DNA from 4 places in the Rhizobium sp. BT04 genome. Region 1 is predicted to be linked to each of the others. Evidence: predicted binding sites of a transcription regulator. Region 1 holds the regulator's gene; each other region holds the start of a gene.
The links. Region 1 encodes PhoB, which activates phosphate uptake and scavenging genes when phosphate is short. Its sites were predicted from a motif close to TGTCATNNANCTGTCAT; they were not measured.
Positions count from the first base shown of each region.

Region 2: QMO82_RS12145 (esterase-like activity of phytase family protein) is a predicted target of PhoB. The motif match lies at 2,232-2,248, and genes of this name have one in related genera.
Region 3: QMO82_RS12985 (UDP-2,3-diacylglucosamine diphosphatase) is a predicted target of PhoB. The motif match lies at 2,363-2,379, and genes of this name have one in related genera.
Region 4: QMO82_RS22290 (DUF1868 domain-containing protein) is a predicted target of PhoB. The motif match lies at 1,375-1,391, and genes of this name have one in related genera.

Region 1 covers NZ_CP125652.1:3,586,805-3,591,014, forward strand. Annotated here, with positions in the region: gene pstB (phosphate ABC transporter ATP-binding protein PstB) at 1-740, shown strand, start outside; gene phoU (phosphate signaling complex protein PhoU) at 785-1,498, shown strand; gene phoB (phosphate regulon transcriptional regulator PhoB) at 1,677-2,360, shown strand; gene QMO82_RS25750 (GcrA family cell cycle regulator) at 2,673-3,206, opposite strand; gene QMO82_RS25755 (aspartate aminotransferase family protein) at 3,631-4,210, shown strand, end outside.
Region 2 covers NZ_CP125652.1:734,809-739,018, reverse strand. Annotated here, with positions in the region: gene QMO82_RS12150 (AI-2E family transporter) at 1-901, opposite strand, end outside; gene QMO82_RS12145 (esterase-like activity of phytase family protein) at 1,017-2,156, opposite strand; gene QMO82_RS12140 (hypothetical protein) at 2,443-2,841, shown strand; gene QMO82_RS12135 (hypothetical protein) at 2,971-3,417, shown strand; gene QMO82_RS12130 (calcium-binding protein) at 3,558-4,210, shown strand, end outside.
Region 3 covers NZ_CP125652.1:902,034-906,243, reverse strand. Annotated here, with positions in the region: gene QMO82_RS12995 (FAD-binding oxidoreductase) at 1-1,221, shown strand, start outside; gene QMO82_RS12990 (histidine phosphatase family protein) at 1,404-2,153, opposite strand; gene QMO82_RS12985 (UDP-2,3-diacylglucosamine diphosphatase) at 2,441-3,253, shown strand; gene QMO82_RS12980 (MFS transporter) at 3,443-4,210, shown strand, end outside.
Region 4 covers NZ_CP125652.1:2,840,782-2,844,991, reverse strand. Annotated here, with positions in the region: gene QMO82_RS22300 (polyprenyl synthetase family protein) at 1-446, opposite strand, end outside; gene mtgA (monofunctional biosynthetic peptidoglycan transglycosylase) at 582-1,319, shown strand; gene QMO82_RS22290 (DUF1868 domain-containing protein) at 1,443-2,186, shown strand; gene QMO82_RS22285 (glutathione S-transferase family protein) at 2,179-2,826, shown strand; gene rpmF (50S ribosomal protein L32) at 2,982-3,167, shown strand; gene QMO82_RS22275 (hypothetical protein) at 3,417-3,824, shown strand; gene phaR (polyhydroxyalkanoate synthesis repressor PhaR) at 3,819-4,210, opposite strand, start outside.

The DNA.
Region 1 (4,210 bases):
GAAAGGATGTTTCGGTTTACTACGGCGAGAAGCGCGCGCTTTTCGACGTGAACCTGAACATCCGCGAAAACACCGTAACCGCGCTGATCGGCCCTTCGGGCTGCGGCAAGTCGACCTTCCTGCGCAGCCTCAACCGCATGAACGACACGATCGACGGCTGCCGCGTCACCGGCAAGATCACGCTTGATACCGACGATATCTATGATCCCGATATCGACGTCGTCGAACTTCGCGCCCGCGTTGGCATGGTCTTCCAGAAGCCGAATCCGTTCCCGAAGACGATCTATGAAAACGTCTCTTACGGCCCGCGCATCCATGGCCTCGCCAAGTCGAAGGCCGATCTCGACCAGATCGTCGAGACCAGCCTGCAGCGCGCCGGTCTCTGGAACGAAGTCAAGGACCGCGTGCATGAATCCGGCACGGGTCTTTCGGGCGGCCAGCAGCAGCGCCTCTGCATTGCACGCGCCGTCGCCGTCAGCCCTGAAGTCATCTTGATGGACGAGCCCTGCTCGGCGCTCGACCCGATCGCCACCGCCAAGGTCGAGGAGCTGATCCACGAACTGCGCGAGAACTACACGATCGTCATCGTCACCCACTCCATGCAGCAGGCCGCGCGCGTCTCGCAGCGCACCGCCATGTTCCACCTCGGCAATCTCGTCGAGGAGAACGACACCGACAAGATGTTCACCAATCCCGACGATCCGCGCACCCAGGACTACATCATGGGTCGCTTCGGCTGATTTTGGCGTTACCAAGCCTTTCCGTTATTCGAGGATAAAGCCCCATGGCATCGACACATATTTATTCTGCCTATGATGATGATCTGAAGTTCCTTTCCAGGCGGATTTCCGAAATGGGTGGCCTGGCCGAACAGATGGTCGCCGAATCCGTACGGGCGCTGGTCAACGGCGATACCGCGCTGGCGCAGAAGGTCATCTCCGACGATGTGATCCTCGATCACGCCGAACGCGAAATCGGCGACAAGGCGATCGTCACCATCGCCCGCCGCCAGCCGATGGCCGCGGACCTGCGTGAGATCATGGGTTCGATCCGCATCGCCGCCGATCTCGAACGCGTCGGCGACCTCGGCAAGAACACCGCCAAGCGCGTCATCGCCGTCCAAAGCACCGGCGTTCCCCGCAAGCTCGCCCGCGGCCTCGAGCATCTGTCCGAGCTGGCGCTCGTCCAGCTCAAGGAAGTGCTCGACGTCTACACGACGCGCGCCGCCGACAAGGCGAATGCGATCCGCGAGCGCGACAACGAGATCGACGCGATGTACACCTCGCTGTTCCGCGAGCTCCTGACCTACATGATGGAAGACCCGCGCAACATCACCAGCTGCACGCATCTTCTCTTCTGCGCCAAGAACATCGAGCGCATCGGCGACCACGCCACCAACATCGCCGAGACGATCTATTACATGGCGACCGGCGCGCAGCCGGAAGGCGATCGTCCGAAGGACGACAGCGCCAACACCGTCGGCGCGGTTACGGAATAATCGCCCGGACAGCCCGGGCCAGTCGCCCGGACAGCCCGGGCCAGTCGCCCGGACCAGTCAATTGCATGCGCGCCCGTGCGGGCGCGCAAAGAGGTCGCAGCCAGTTTGTGAATTTGCGCAGGATGCATTGCTTAAATCACCCCCGGTTTAAGGATCATGCGCGAGGAGACCGAGACGCATGATCCCGAGAGTTGCAGTTGTTGAAGACGAAGAAGCCCTGAGCGTGCTTCTTCGCTACAATCTCGAAGCGGAAGGCTTCGAGGTCGATACCATCCTTCGTGGCGACGAAGCCGAAATGCGGCTTCAGGAGCGCACGCCCGATCTTCTGATCCTCGATTGGATGCTGCCCGGCGTCTCCGGCATCGAGCTCTGCCGGCGCCTGCGCATGCGGCCGGAAACCGAGCGCCTGCCGATCATCATGCTGACGGCGCGCGGCGAAGAGAGCGAGCGCGTCCGCGGACTTTCGACGGGGGCCGACGATTATGTCGTCAAGCCCTTCTCGACCCCTGAGCTGGTTGCCCGCGTCAAGGCGATGCTGCGCCGCGCCCGTCCCGAGGTGCTGTCGACGGTGCTGAAGTGCGGCGATATCGAGCTCGACCGCGAAACCCACCGCGTCCATCGCAAGAGCCGCGAAGTCCGCCTCGGCCCCACCGAATTCCGCCTGCTGGAATTCCTGATGTCGTCGCCGGGCCGGGTCTTCTCCCGCTCGCAGCTTCTCGACGGCGTCTGGGGCCACGACATCTATGTCGACGAACGCACCGTCGACGTCCATGTCGGCCGGCTGCGCAAGGCGCTGAATTTCTCCAACATGCAGGACGTCATCCGCACCGTCCGCGGCGCCGGGTATTCGATGGAAGCCTGAGGGCTGCGTCACTACAGCTCGGCCGACGGCTCTTTCGTGATGCTCGGGCTTGTCCCGCTGCTGTCCGGTTCGCGGCGATGGACTGCCCCTCATCCGGCTGCCGCCACCTTCTCCCCGCTCGCGGGGCGAAGGGACCCCGCCGCGACGTCTCCGTTCCCCTTCCTACACCTCTCGTGTGGCACGTCCCCTCGCCCCGTTTACGGGGAGAGGGTTAGGGTGAGGGGCAGCCATAGCCGCAATGAGCGCTTCCATCCACGCATAAAAAAACGGGCCACGCGGCCCGTTTTCTGCATTCTAACGATGCTGTTCTTCTCAGCCAGCCCGCGCTGCCGCCCGGCGGCGTTCGTTGACCGGCTGGTAGGCGAGCTTCTGGTGATAGCTGCAATAGGGCGAATTGTCGGGGGATTCGCAGCCGCAGAAGTGGAAGTCGTCCTTCAGCGGATCGCCGACCGGCCACTTGCAGGTGCGTTCGGTCAGTTCCGTCAGGCCGAGGCGGCGCGAAATCGGCACGACCACGTTGCCCCTCGGCACATATTCCATTTCCTCGATCGTTTCGATCTCGATCTCTTCCTTCAGCATCGTTGCGCCCTGCTGGCGGGTAACGGTGCGGGTGGTGACGCGAGAGGCGTAGTTCGGCGCGCGCGGTGCCGCTGTATTGCGCTTCGGCGTTCGCGCCGCGGTGCTGGTGCCGCCGGCCTTGGCACGGCCCGGAAGGCTCAGTCGGTGAACCTTGCCGATAACAGCGTTTCTGCTGACACCGCCAAGTTGCGCCGCGATCTGGCTGGCGCTCAGTCCTTCGGCCCAAAGCTTCTTGAGTTTCTCGACCCGCTCGTCTGTCCAGTTCATGCCCTGTCTCCACCTTTTGCGTTGGTGATGGCAGAATCCCTCACCGTTGTCCCGGGAGCTCCGAAACAAGAAACGCTTGATCAATTTTGGTGACTAGTTCCGCCGCATGCAGTCTAGTAATTGAACTTTAACCTAGTGTGAGGCTGACTCCGTGACAAGAGTCGCATGAATCCGGATGAATCGAATTCGTAGTTTTCCCCAACTTGCTGCCCCTGCGTGGCATTTCTGCAATAATGCCTGTTGAAGACTGAAAATGCCGCTGCACACCCTTGCTGCATGCGCTAAGGGCGCAGTTTTGTTGACATTGCAGCGCGAAAAGGAAATAGTGCCAGTCGCCGCCGCAAGGCGGCATTTTTGATTTTTCGGGCCTGGTTTTCTTAGCCGGAGTCAGTCGCCCCATAACTTTAGATCGGGAGATCGCGCCATGGCTGAAGCCGCGCCGCTTTATGACACCTATTCTCGTGCCCCGCTGCGGTTCGAGCGAGGCGAGGGCGTGTGGCTGATCACCGAAAGCGGCGAGCGATATCTCGATTTCGGCGCCGGCGTCGCCGTCACCTCGGTCGGCCACAGCAATCCGCATGTGGTGGGCGCCCTGAAGGAGCAGGCCGACAAGGTCTGGCACCTCTCCAACATCTATGAGATCCCCGGCCAGGAGCGCCTGGCCAAACGGCTGACGGACGCCACCTTCGCCGACAAGGTGTTCTTCACCAATTCGGGCGCCGAGGCGCTCGAATGCGCGATCAAGACGGCGCGCCGCTATCAGTATTCCAAGGGCCATCCCGAGCGCTTCCATATCATCACCTTCGAAGGCGCCTTCCACGGGCGGACGCTGGCGACGATCGCCGCCGGCGGCCAGGAGAAATATCTCGAAGGCTTCGGCCCCAAGGCGCCGGGTTTTGATCAGGTGGCTTTCGGCGATATCGAAGCGGTGCGCGCCGCGATCACCGATGCCACGGCCGCAGTCCTGATCGAGCCGGTGCAGGGCGAGGGCGGCGTGCGTCCCG
Region 2 (4,210 bases), 1.8 Mb from region 1:
CGATGCCGGCGACATGCGAGCCGCTGGCCAGCAGATAAACGGAGACCAGCGTGAAGGAGAGCGGCGCGCCGCCCGGGATCAGCGCCATCACGCCTGTGAGCACGCCGAGGGTGACAGGCGAGGGCACGCCGGCGATCCAGTAGGCGACCCCGAGCACGATGCCTTCGCCGATGGCGATCAGCGTCATGCCCATGACGGTGGAGCTGATCGTCGCCGGCACGACGCGGGAAATACGCTCCCAGCGGTTCGGCAGGATGCGCTCTCCGAGCATGTCGATCTGCTTGGAGAAGGAGAAGCCGTCGCGATAGACGAAGAACAGCGCGATCAGCATGAAGAGCAGCGTCAGCAGCAGGTGGAAGGCGCCGCCGCCGGCCGCAAGCACGGCACGGTAGATATTGCCGATATTGGCGCCGCTGACCGCCTGGATGACTTCGCCGAGAGCGCCGGGGCTGCCGATATATTTTGTCCAGACTTCATCGAGATAGGCGCCTGCCCAAGGCAGGGCGACGATCCAGTCGGGCGTCGGGGCGCCGGCGCGGTTGGCGTGGATTGCCCAGGCAACCCAGTTGCGCACTTCGCCCGTCGTATAGGTGATCGCAAGCCCGATCGGGATGACCAGGAAGGTGATGATCATGAGGATGGCGACGGTCGCGGCGATCGTCGTATTGCCGCCGACCCGGGCAAGAAGCTGGCGGTAGAGCGGCCAGCTGGCAAAGCCGATGACGAGAGCGGCGAGCACCGGCACGAGGAAGCCGTAGAAGAAATAGACGCCGGCCGCAACGATCAGGACCAGCAGCCAGCGCGCCGCCGAGATGGAGGGAATCAGCGGCGTGCGCGTTTGCGCCGACGATCCGAGCCATCGCGGTTCATGATTGCTTTTCTGACGGTCGAATACACCCACGCGCGCCTCTTCTTTTTCTTGTACTCTGGTTATGGGCCATCACCCCCGCGGTTTCAAGGTGCATAGCCCGAAAGCGTATACAAAGCGTCGCTATTCGACCGTCAGATGCAGCATCTTACGATTGCGGACGGCTGAGAATCTTGAAGGCGTAGAACTGCGTCTTCTGAGCGGGCGAGAAGTTGTTGTCGGAGCCAAGGATGAGAACGTCGCTGCCGTCCTTGGCCCTGCCGAACGACATGGCCTCGATATTGTCGGGGACGAGGCCGATCGCTCTCACATCGAGGATCTGGCTCTTGCGGGCGGGGACGACGCGCTGGTCGTTCTTGGCGAGTGAGGCGATGACGGATATGTCGGTCGCATCTGCGAGATCTATCATCATGATCTTGACGTTATTGCCGAAGCCTTCGGCGTAGCTGCGCTCGACGGCGAGCAGGCGGTGATCGTCAAGCGCAAGCATCTCCGACATGCCGTTATCATTGCCGCCGTCGGCCTTGGCGGCGGCCTGCGGGATCGGCGAGACCGGGTAGACATACTGCGCCTTCGGCTCGCCGGTCGCGCCATCATAACGGATGATGCGCGACAGGCCGCCCGTCGCCAGCGACGGCTTCGGGCCATCCTGATAGAGCGCCGCTTCGACGCCGACGAAAACATCACCCGAGGGCGCGACGGCGAGGTCCTCGAAGGCGAGATTGTCGCGGATGCCGGTCGACTTGTCGGCGGTCGGCGCAAAGCCTTGCGGCAGCTTGAATTCACGGATGAAGGACCCGTCCGGCCCGGCAACGCGGATGAAGGGCGGCAGCAGCACCTTGGCGTCGCCTTCGCTGCCCCAGTAGATGCCGTCCTTGCCGAGGCGGATCGATTCCGGATCGACCGTTTTTGCGGCGAAAGGCTCACCGTTCTTGTCCTTCAGCGTGACCTGCTTGACGATCGAAACGCCCTTTATTCCCGAAGCATCGACATCGATGTCGAGTTCATAAAAGCGGGCCGGAGCCCTTTCCGAGCGGTCGTCGCTGATCGCGATATAGTGGCCGGTGGCGGCATCGAAATCGAGGCCTGATATGCCGCCGAATTCGACGCCGTTTTCCATGTGCCCGGTGGGGATGACGAATTCACCGAGGTAAGAGAGCGAAATGCCGGCGGCGCAATCGCCGAAAGGGCAGGCGGTCTCGAACGTGGCGCCGATTTCGGTGGCGCTGACGGTGACGGTGCTGGACAGGAGAACGAAAGCGGCAGTCGCGAGAAAACGCTTGGTCATGACAAATATCCGGCAAGGGGTTGAAAACGGTCGAACCGGCGCCGCCACTCCCTCAAGGGGAAGGCGCGCCGACCGTGTCATGCGCCGGTTGTTTGACGGAGTTGTTACGGTTCTTCGTCAGTTCCGTGAAATCGCAGATGCTGAGCAAACGCAGCTTCGATGGCGGACGTCCTCACTGAAATGCCGAAGGCCGCGTGCTTGCGGTCGTCGATACGCTAAAATTTTAGCTTTCGCCGCGAGAATTGTTTCAACCTTGATGTGTATTTTTAGGTTGAAGGAGAAAATCATGGGCTGGAAGATTTTCGCTATATGCAGTGCGATTTCGTGCATCTGGGGCATATTCGATTGTGTGGCAGGGAATGATCCGCTCGGCGTGGTAGATGCTATCGCATTGCTATTCTGGTTGTGTGGAACAGCAGTCGTTGGATTTTACGCATTCGACATTGTGGTTTTAGATCTAAGAATTCTAAATCTATTCTTTGTTTTATTTTCAATATTTGTGTTGGTGCAGATCAGTTGCGCATTATGGGTTGCGCTGCCTCTGATAGGGCAAGCCCGCTCCAACGCCTACGCCGCTGGTGTTATGATTTCGTTCTTCGCGATCTTAGCCTTGGACGGGTTGAATTGGGTTGCTATACGCCGCTATTCGAGAGGCTACACCCTTAGAGGACTGGCAGAGTTTTAAATTGAACGAATGTCGATTTTCAAGAATCACGAACCCTCGAAATTGGGTTGGCCTCCTGTCATGTTTAGAGGCACGCAAGTAGCCCACAGTCCGGCTCAGCTGCGACCTTGTAATTGTGAAGGAAAGTTCATGAGAATGATCGCTGGACTTGTGGCAGTCGTGGGCTGCATTTTGGTGTCAGGTTGCGAATCCAAGTCCGATCTGATTCATCAGATCGAGGTTTCGGAACTCCACCCCTTAGGTGAAGAGTGCAACGGTTTGTTTTACAAGCTGGATCGTGACGCCCTGGTCCTCGTAGAGGAAGGTAAAGGAGTTCGCAAACTTGCCGACGGCGTTACGGTGCGCAAGGACGAAAAATCTGTAATTTTAGAGTTTGGAATTGAGCCGACAATTTTCCAATGGGTTCTGACGCCGACGGCTGCCGAGGACGTCGTAAGGCTTGAATCGCGCATGAGGCACCCTCTCACCGAGGCACAATTGGCCTACTACAAGAAAGCGACCGGGAGGGTGCCGGATGACGTTAATAAAATTTGGACAAGTTTCAAAGGATTTACCCTCTGCCCGGCGCGAACATAACCCATGTCCCCTATTCAAAATTCCTAATAAGTTGTATTTTTATCGCAACAAAGCAGGCATTGCGTACCGTAGTAACAATTGTCATTGCTCTTCTCTTAAATTGCACATAACAAAAATTACTATTTTATGTGGAGATATTTATGGGCGACGTTGCTGGGGGTATTGTCAAGTACGGCATGAACCAAGTGCCAGGTGTCAAGGAAGGGCGCGAAGCCTTCGGGAAGCTTCGAGGGCTACTGGAAAAGGAGGTTGATCCGACGAAAGCTGATGGTACGCCAGGTGGTACGTTAGGTGATGCTGCGTCTACGCGCTCGCCGGAGGCAACTAAGGCTCTCAACGATCTTCTTAAAAAAGCAAATGACGCGAGCGACGCATTGGATGATATATTGGATGGGAGCGAGAACATCCAAGATGGCGTCGACCAAAAAGGTATGCATGGCCTAGCCAAGATATACGACGGCGCAGGAGATATCTCTGAGGGGGCGGGCAAACTTCTTGGCCCTTTCGGCGGCCCTTTAGCAAAGCAGATTGGCAACCTTTTTCATAAAATGGCGGAGGGGCTAGATTGGTTCGCCTCACATGTACTCGATCCGCTTAGCGATGCGTTGACCCTCCCGGAGGGAATGCCGCATCTTCCAACGCTTCGTGATCCTCTTATACTCGATCTGGATGGTTTGGGAGTTTCGCTAACCTCGCTTTCTGGTTCAACGGCTCATTTTGATTTTACCGGCAGCGGTTTCGCGACGCAGACCGGTTGGATGGGTGCCGGGGATGGGATGCTGGTCACGGCTCC
Region 3 (4,210 bases), 2.0 Mb from region 1:
GCGCGCGACAACAATCTGCTCGTTTCGGTACGCGGCGGCGGGCACGGCATTGCCGGCAACGCCGTCTGCGAGGGCGGTATCGTCATCGACCTGTCGGCGATGAAATCGGTGCGGGTCGATCCGCAGACCAAGCGCGCCAGGATCGAGCCGGGCGCAACGCTTGCCGATGTCGACAAGGAAACGCTGGCTTTCGGGCTGGTGTTGCCGACCGGCATCAATTCCACCACCGGCATTGCCGGCCTGACGCTCGGCGGCGGTTTCGGCTGGCTGACCCGCAAATTCGGGCTGACGCTCGACAATCTGCTTTCGGTCGATGTGGTGACGGCCGATGGCGAGTTGGTGAAGGCGAGCGAGACGGAAAGGCCGGACCTCTTCTGGGCGTTGCGCGGCGGCGGCGGCAATTTCGGCGTCGTCACCTCCTTCGAGTTCAAGCTCAACCCGCTCAACCCAGAGGTTCTGGCCGGGCTGGTCGTGCATCCCTTTGCCGATGCGGAAAAGGTGCTCCGGGAATATCGGCAGGCGCTGGAAGCGGCACCCGATGAACTGACCTGCTGGGTGGTGATGCGCCAGGCGCCGCCGCTGCCTTTCCTGCCGGCCGAATGGCACGGCAAGGAGATCCTGGTGCTTGCCATGTGCTATTGCGGAGACATTGCCGCGGGAGAGAAGGCTGCGGCCAGATTGCGTGCGATCGGAAATCCGATTGCCGACGTCGTCGGCCCGGTGCCGTTTACCGGCTGGCAGCAGGCATTTGATCCGCTGCTGACGCCAGGTGCGCGCAATTACTGGAAAAGCCAGGATTTCGCTTCCCTCTCGGATGCGGCAATCGACGTGCTGCTCAACGCCGTGCGCAAATTGCCGGGGCCGGAATGCGAGATCTTTATCGGCCATGTCGGTGGTGCGGCCGGGCGCGTGCCCACCGAGGCTACCGCGTTTCCGCAGCGCAGTTCGCATTTCGTCATGAATGTGCATGCGCGCTGGCGGGAGACCGGGATGGACGGAAGCTGCATCGACTGGGCGCGGGAGCTGTTCGAGGCAACCAAACCGCATTCCGTCGGCACTGCCTATATCAACTTCATGCCGGAGGACGAGACCGATCGGGTCGAAAGCGCTTACGGCGCCAATTACAGCCGCCTTGCCGAAATCAAACGGCGTTACGATCCGAACAATCTGTTTCGGATGAACCAGAACGTCAAACCCACGGCGGCCGTGCGGGCCGCCTGAGGGGATCGATAGGGAACCCCGGCGGTCATCAAAATCCCTCCCCCTTGTGGGGAGGGCCTATCCGGGTCCGAACCGGCTACATATTGGACAGTATGGACCGGTGACATGGTCGACAGGTTTTGTGGTCGGCATTTCCGGGATTGTCGCAGCGCTTGAACCAATCGACGTAACCCGCCGAAGACCTATCCACCAGTCTTCGGCGTGATCGTCACGTCGGCGCCATAGGCATCGCGCAGTTCACCTTCCTGTCCCGGCAGCCGGTCGGCGGCCTGGTGCAGCAGGATCGACTCGTATCCTTGCGAGCGCGTCCCCTCGATCAGGGTGATATCCGCATTCCCAGGGTTGTCGGAGCGCTCGAACCACTCGACCGGGCGGTGCAGAAAATTCATTTCGACCGCCCGGTTGGTGACGCCATGACCGACGATGACGACGTTGTGGTCGCTATTTTCGGCGTCGTGCATGACGGTCTGCAGGAACAGGCGCACCCGCTGGGCCACATCCGCCCGGCTCTCGCCATCCGGCGGACGTGCGTAAAATTTGCCGCTGTTGCTGCGCAGCCTCGCCCATTTTTCGAATTCCTCGGGAAATTTCTGTTTCTGTTCGGCGTGGTCATAGATTTCGGTGAAGAGACCGAAATCCTGCTCGCGCAGCAGATAATCCTCCCTGACATCGCCGACAACGCTTTCCGGCAGGGCCGAGAGCAAGGCATCCTTGCTCTGCCGCGTCCTGAGGAACGGCGAGTACCAGATCTGCAGCCTGCCGAAATCCGCGCTCGGCAACGCCTTCAAATAGGAGGCGATTGCGCCGCCGGCTTCTACAGCCTGGCGATGGCCCCATTGCGTCAGCGGCACGTTGTGATCGCCGAATTGGCGATAGGCCTGTTCGTTGATGTTGCCGAGGGATTCGCCGTGGCGAACGAGAAAGAGACGCATCAGCCATCCCGCATGGTCGGATATGGAATCGCCGTCATCATGAACGCGCTCGATGCGGAGGGCAACATCGCCGTCGCACCGGACGGCGACACGTATTCTGCCCACGTGGCGACAGGCATTCTGCCTGCGCGACGACGGGCATGCTGCCCGCGCGACGACGGGCATTCTGTCCGCGTGGGATGAACAGTTTGCGGGGCTTTTCCCCGGCTTGTCATCTTCCTGAAACACGAGTCTGGTTTTGGAAGGCTAGATGAAAGATGGGGCATGAGCCGTAGCTCATGATAGACATGATGGAACCCAGACATTTCCGCACGCTCTTCATTTCCGATGTCCATCTCGGCTCGAAGGCCGCGAAGGCCGATTTCCTCTTGGATTTCCTGCGCCACCACGAGGCCGATACGATCGTGCTCGTCGGCGACATCGTCGACGGTTGGCGGCTGAAGCGCAGCTGGTACTGGCCGCAGGTCTGCAACGACGTCGTCCAGAAGCTGCTGCGCAAGGCGCGCAAGGGCACGCGTGTGGTCTATATTCCCGGCAATCACGACGAATTCCTGCGCGACTTCCCGGGGATGCATTTCGGCGGCATCGAGGTCGTCGAACGCATGATGCATGATGGCGCCGACGGCAAGAAATACCTGATCCTGCACGGCGACGAGTTCGACGTCGTCGTCCGCAATGCCCGCCTGCTCGCCTATCTCGGCGACTGGGCCTACGATACCGCGATCCGCATCAACATCCTGCTGGCGGCCGTGCGCCGCCGGCTCGGCATGCCCTACTGGTCGTTCTCGGCCTGGGCGAAGCTCCAGGTCAAGCATGCCGTCAACTTCATTGGCGAGTTCGAGCGCGTCGTGGCGGAGGAGGCCCGCAAAAGCGGCGCCGACGGCGTGATCTGCGGACACATCCATCATGCCATAATCCAGGACATGGACGGCATCCGCTACATCAATACGGGCGATTGGGTGGAAAGCTGCACGGCAGTCGCCGAGCATGAGGATGGCACCTTCGAGCTGATCACCTGGCGGGCGCTCGCCAGCGGCGTGCCGGCGGTTGCCGCCATGGAAATGCATAACGAAGGCGAACTGGCCCCCCAAGCTGCTTGATTTTGGCTGCTTGATTTTGACCGCCTGATTTTGCCGTCAGCGCATCGCCCGCGCTCTCGCGAATTTAGCCGTTACCGTCGGGGCGACCGCCCAATTTATTTTCTAAAACGTTACAGGACGGCTATTTCTCGCAATAGTCGCCTCCAGGGTGGTGTGTTAGGACAACGTCGAGTTTCCTTCAGGTCCCCCATGATTCCCGTTCAACATTCTCCGACAGGTGAGGGAGCGCCGCCGCGCTTCCGGCTGCTCAGCGCGCTTTCCTATTGCGCGCCGCTGCTCGTCAACGGCATCGTTCTGCCGTTCTTTCCCGTCTGGCTCGCAACCCACAGCTTCAGCGACCATGAGATCGGCATCATCCTTGCCATACCGATGGTGGTTCGCGTGCTGGTGGCGCCTGTCGTCGCCATGATCGCCGACCGTTTGAAGGAGCGCGCCGACGTGCTGCTCTGGTCGGGCGGCCTGTCGCTGCTGACGGCGATCGCGCTCTTCTGGACGACGAGTTTCTGGCCGGTGACGATCGTCTATGCGCTGCAGGGCGCCACTTTCGCGCCCTATCTGCCGGTCGTCGAATCCATCGTCATCTCGGGCGTGCGCCGCTGGGGGCTCGATTACGGGTCGATGCGCGTGTGGGGCTCGATCGCCTTCATCGTCTCGACGCTGGTCGGCGGCCAGCTGATCAGCCGGTGGGGCGGCGAGATGGTGCTTGATATCATGCTGTTCGGCTTTGCCATGACCGTGGTCATGGCGATCTTCTGTCCGCGCATCGGGCCGACGCGGCGCCGCGGCCAGCCGGTCAATATTCCAGCCGCCACCGGCAGCGGGTTGCGGGAACCGCACCTGTTGCTGCTGCTGATCGGCGTCGCCATTCAGCAGTCGAGCCATGCGGTGCTCAACGCGTTTTCGTCGATCTACTGGCACCATCTCGGCTTTTCCGGCACTGAGGTCGGCCTGCTCTGG
Region 4 (4,210 bases), 750 kb from region 1:
GCTGCCTTGCTCGTATCGGGAAGGGCCGTTTCCGGCGCGGCGATGATGTCGAAGGCGTAGGTCAGCAGGCTGTCGCCTGCTAGGATCGCGGTGGCTTCGTCGAATTTTATGTGGACCGTCGGTTTGCCGCGGCGCAGATCATCATCGTCCATGGCCGGCAGATCGTCATGCACGAGCGAATAGCAGTGGACGCATTCGAGGGCTGCGCCGACACGAAGGGCCGCCTCGGCGTCACCGCCGAGAAGGGCGGCGCTTTCGACGACCAGAAACGGGCGCAGCCGCTTGCCGCCATTCAGCACGGCGTAGTGCATGGCGCTGCGCAAGGTCTCGGGCCTGGCGATTTCGTCGGAGAGGCTGTTCGGTAAAAGCAATGCGTCGAGCAGCGCCTCGATCTCGCGGGCGTTGTGCTTCAGCCTGGTTTCGAAAGTGACCCGGTTCGCATCCATGGGCGCTGTTTGGCATGGCGCAATGGGGGCTTGCAACGGAATTGTCGATGGCTGCCGCAAGATTTCCCATGTACTCTGGCATAAGCGCCGCACAGGGGTTATGAGAACGATAGGAGCGAAATCGGGCTGGGGACATTGGATATAGCGCCAGAGATAGAGGACAGCGTCGACGCGCCGGCCGAGCGGCGATGGTTTGGAGACCGGCGTGTGTTGAAACGCATTGTCCTTGCCGTGCTGACCCTGCTGGTCCTTCCCTATGCGCTGATCTTCTTCTACCTGTTGCCCTTCATTCATCCGGTCTCGACGCTGATGCTGCGCGATCTCGTGCTGTTGCGCGGCTATGACCGCAGATGGGTGTCGCTTGATGAGATCGCCCCGGTTCTGGTGCAATCGGTGATGATGTCCGAGGATGGGCAATATTGTTTCCATGGCGGCGTCGACTGGGCCGAGATGCGCATGCTGGTCGAGGATACGCTGAAAGGCCAGGCGACGCGCGGCGGCAGCACCATCCCGATGCAGACGGCGAAGAACCTCTTTCTCTGGAACAGCCGCTCCTTTGTGCGCAAGGCGATGGAGCTTCCTCTGGCCGTCTCCACGGATTTCGTCCTGTCGAAACGGCGGCTGATGGAAATCTACCTCAATATCGCCGAATGGGGTCCCGGCATCTATGGCATCGAGGCGGCGGCCCAGCATCATTTCAAGGTGCCAGCCTCGAAGCTGACGCGGCGCCAGGCGTCGCTGCTTGCGGTCTCGCTGCCGAACCCGATCGATCGCAATGCCGGCAAGCCGGGACGAGGCCTTCGCCGGCTCGCGGGTGTGATCGAGCGGCGGGCACAGGGTTCCGGCGACTACATCAAGTGCATCTATGAGTGATATCAGAACGTGTCGTTAGGAACGGCGCTCCAGATTTTCGAATGGGGGCATCCGCCGTCATCTGACATTCTTGGTTCTGCCATATGGGCGAATGGAGTCTAATCAGAGCCCTCGAGTCGCCCCATGACCGTCACGACGTTTTCTCCCGAGCTTCTCCTTTATTCGAAGACGCACAATCCGAACCCGCCCGCCCATCTCGGCAGCCGTTATCGTAAGGTCGGCGGCTTTCTGCCGGAAGCCGGCAACACCATCGTCTGCCATGCCGAAAAGGGTTCGCCGTCGCAGGCGGTGCTGATCGAGGCGCGGGAGAAATATCTGGCAATGCCGGAGGCTTCGCAGTTCCTGTTCACGCCGATATCAAGCCTTCACATGACGCTTTTCGAAGGTATCATCGAGACCCGGCGCCGGCAGGATTACTGGCCGGGCGATCTCCCGCTCGAGACGCCGATCGATGACATGACCGAGTTGATGGCTGCCAGGCTTGAAGGTTTTACGATGTTCGATCCCTTCAAGGTCGCCATTGTCGAAGCTCGGCCATCGGGCCTCCTCGTCGACGGGGCGACGGAGAATGACCGCGGGGTTATGCGCGCCTGGCGCAACGCGTTTGCCGACCTTCTCGGCTATCGCCAGCCGAACCATGAGGACTATAAGTTCCACATGACCTTGGCCTATGCGATCGAACGGCTGGAGGACGAAGCCTTGCCGCGCTGGCAGGCGATGCTCGACGACGTGGCCGACCATATCCGCCGCAAGGCCCCGGTTTTCGAACTGACGCCACCGGCATTCTGCGTGTTCGAGGATATGAACCATTTCCACGAACTGTTGATCTTCGATTTCGACGCCCGAACGGGAGGAGCCCATGGATAGACCGACGCTCTACATTGCCAATAAGAACTATTCCTCCTGGTCGTTCCGGCCCTGGATGGCGCTGACGGGCGTCGGGATCGATTTCGAGGAAGTCCTGATCCCCTTCGACTATCCGGGCGGCAATCCCAACATCAAGGCCGTATCGCCAAGCGGCAATGTGCCGATCCTGCAGCACGGCGCATTGAAGATCTGGGAATCGCTGGCGATCATCGAATATGTCGCCGAGCTTCACCCGGAAGCCGGCCTTCTGCCGAGCGATCGGGCCGCACGAGCGATCGCTCGTTCGGTTTCGATGGAAATGCTCTCGGGGTTTCGGGCGCTGCGCGCCGCCTGCCCGATGAATATCCGCCGGCCCAAGGCCAGGATCGTCTTGCCGGATGGTGTCGACGCCGATGTCAACCGCATCGAGACGGTCTGGCGAGACCTGCTGCAGCAATCCGGCGGGCCGTTTCTCTTTGGCGCATTCAGCGGCGCAGATGCGATGTTTGCGCCTGTCGTCAACCGGTTCGACATCTATGACCTCGTCAACCGGGACGAAACGCTGACCTATATGGAGACCATGAAGGCGCATCCGGCCTGGCGGAAATGGGAAGAGGCGGCACGGGCCGAGCGTTGGATCGTGGCGGAAGACGAAGTTTGAGCCAGGAATCATCGGCGTCGCAAAAAATATGCATGGGGACTGGTCAAGCCCACCCCTTGCATGTATAAGCGCGCCAAATTCCGAAATCGCGACATGTCCGTTTCGGCCGCCAGTCTGGCCGTGGGAATGTTTTGCCCGCAAGTGGAGTAAGAGAAATGGCTGTACCGAAGAGAAAAACAAGCCCGTCCAAGCGCGGTATGCGCCGTTCGGCAGATGCACTGAAGGCTCCGACCTACGTCGAAGACAAGAACTCCGGCGAACTGCGCCGTCCGCACCATATCGACCTGAAGACCGGTATGTATCGCGGCCGCCAGGTTCTGACGCCGAAGGAAAGCGCATAATTTCCCGATCCGGCTTGCCCGATCGAAAGTTTCAAGGCCGGCGTCACGCCGGCCTTTTCTATTCGACGATATAATATTTGCAATGACTTGCGGTCTGGCAGCGGTTTGCGGCAGTATTCTTCCTGCGCGCTCCAGCGCCGCGCGTCTTTTCAGACGTGCAATTGATGCTGTAGCCCTTTGAATTTACGCGTCATGATTTCCGAAAATCGAATGCGATTTTTCAGAAATCATGATGCTGGGAGATTGCCGATGATAGCCGCCATGCCCCTGATGATTATCCCATTTATTCTTTACAATCTGGCGATGCTGGGATTGATGGGCGATGGCGGCATTCCGGCGCTGCAGCACGACGTCATCGTACTGTCGATGATCTCGGGTGCGATCTGGAGCATGGCGCTCGGCGATCTCTTCATCGTCGTCGCCCTTGTCGTGCTGTTCTTCGAAATCCTGAAGGCGACCAGAACCGGCCCCGGCAACCTCATCAACCATATCTTGTCGATGCTGGTGTTCATCGCCTTCCTGGTCGAGTTTCTGCTCGTCCGGGACGCTGCGACGCAGGTATTCTTCATATTGCTGACGATCGCTCTGATCGATGTGATCGGTGGTTTTGCCGTCTCGATCCGGAGCGCCGGGCGGGATGTCTCGATCGGATTATAGGTTGTCGAGTTTGTTCTGAAGGGCGCGGAGCTGTTCCTTCAGCTCATCGATATCCTTGGCCTCGGCCTTGCGGCTTTCCTTGGCAGGCGGCGTCATGAAGGGCGAGAACATCTGCATCGCCTGCTGAAACAGCTCGGTATTGCGGCGAACCTGGTCCTCGACCATCTGCATCGGCAGTTGCAGGTTCTTGCCGAGCGGCGTCTCGCCGAAGGCGCGGTTCACCTGCTCACGCATCTGGGACTGCTGTTCGGTGAAGGCGCGCATCGAATGTTCGAGAAAGCTCGGCACCACCATCTGCATCTGATCGCCGTAATAGGTGATGAGCTGGCGCAGGAAGGAGATCGGGAGCAGGGTGTTGCCGGTCTTCGATTCCTGTTCGAAAATAA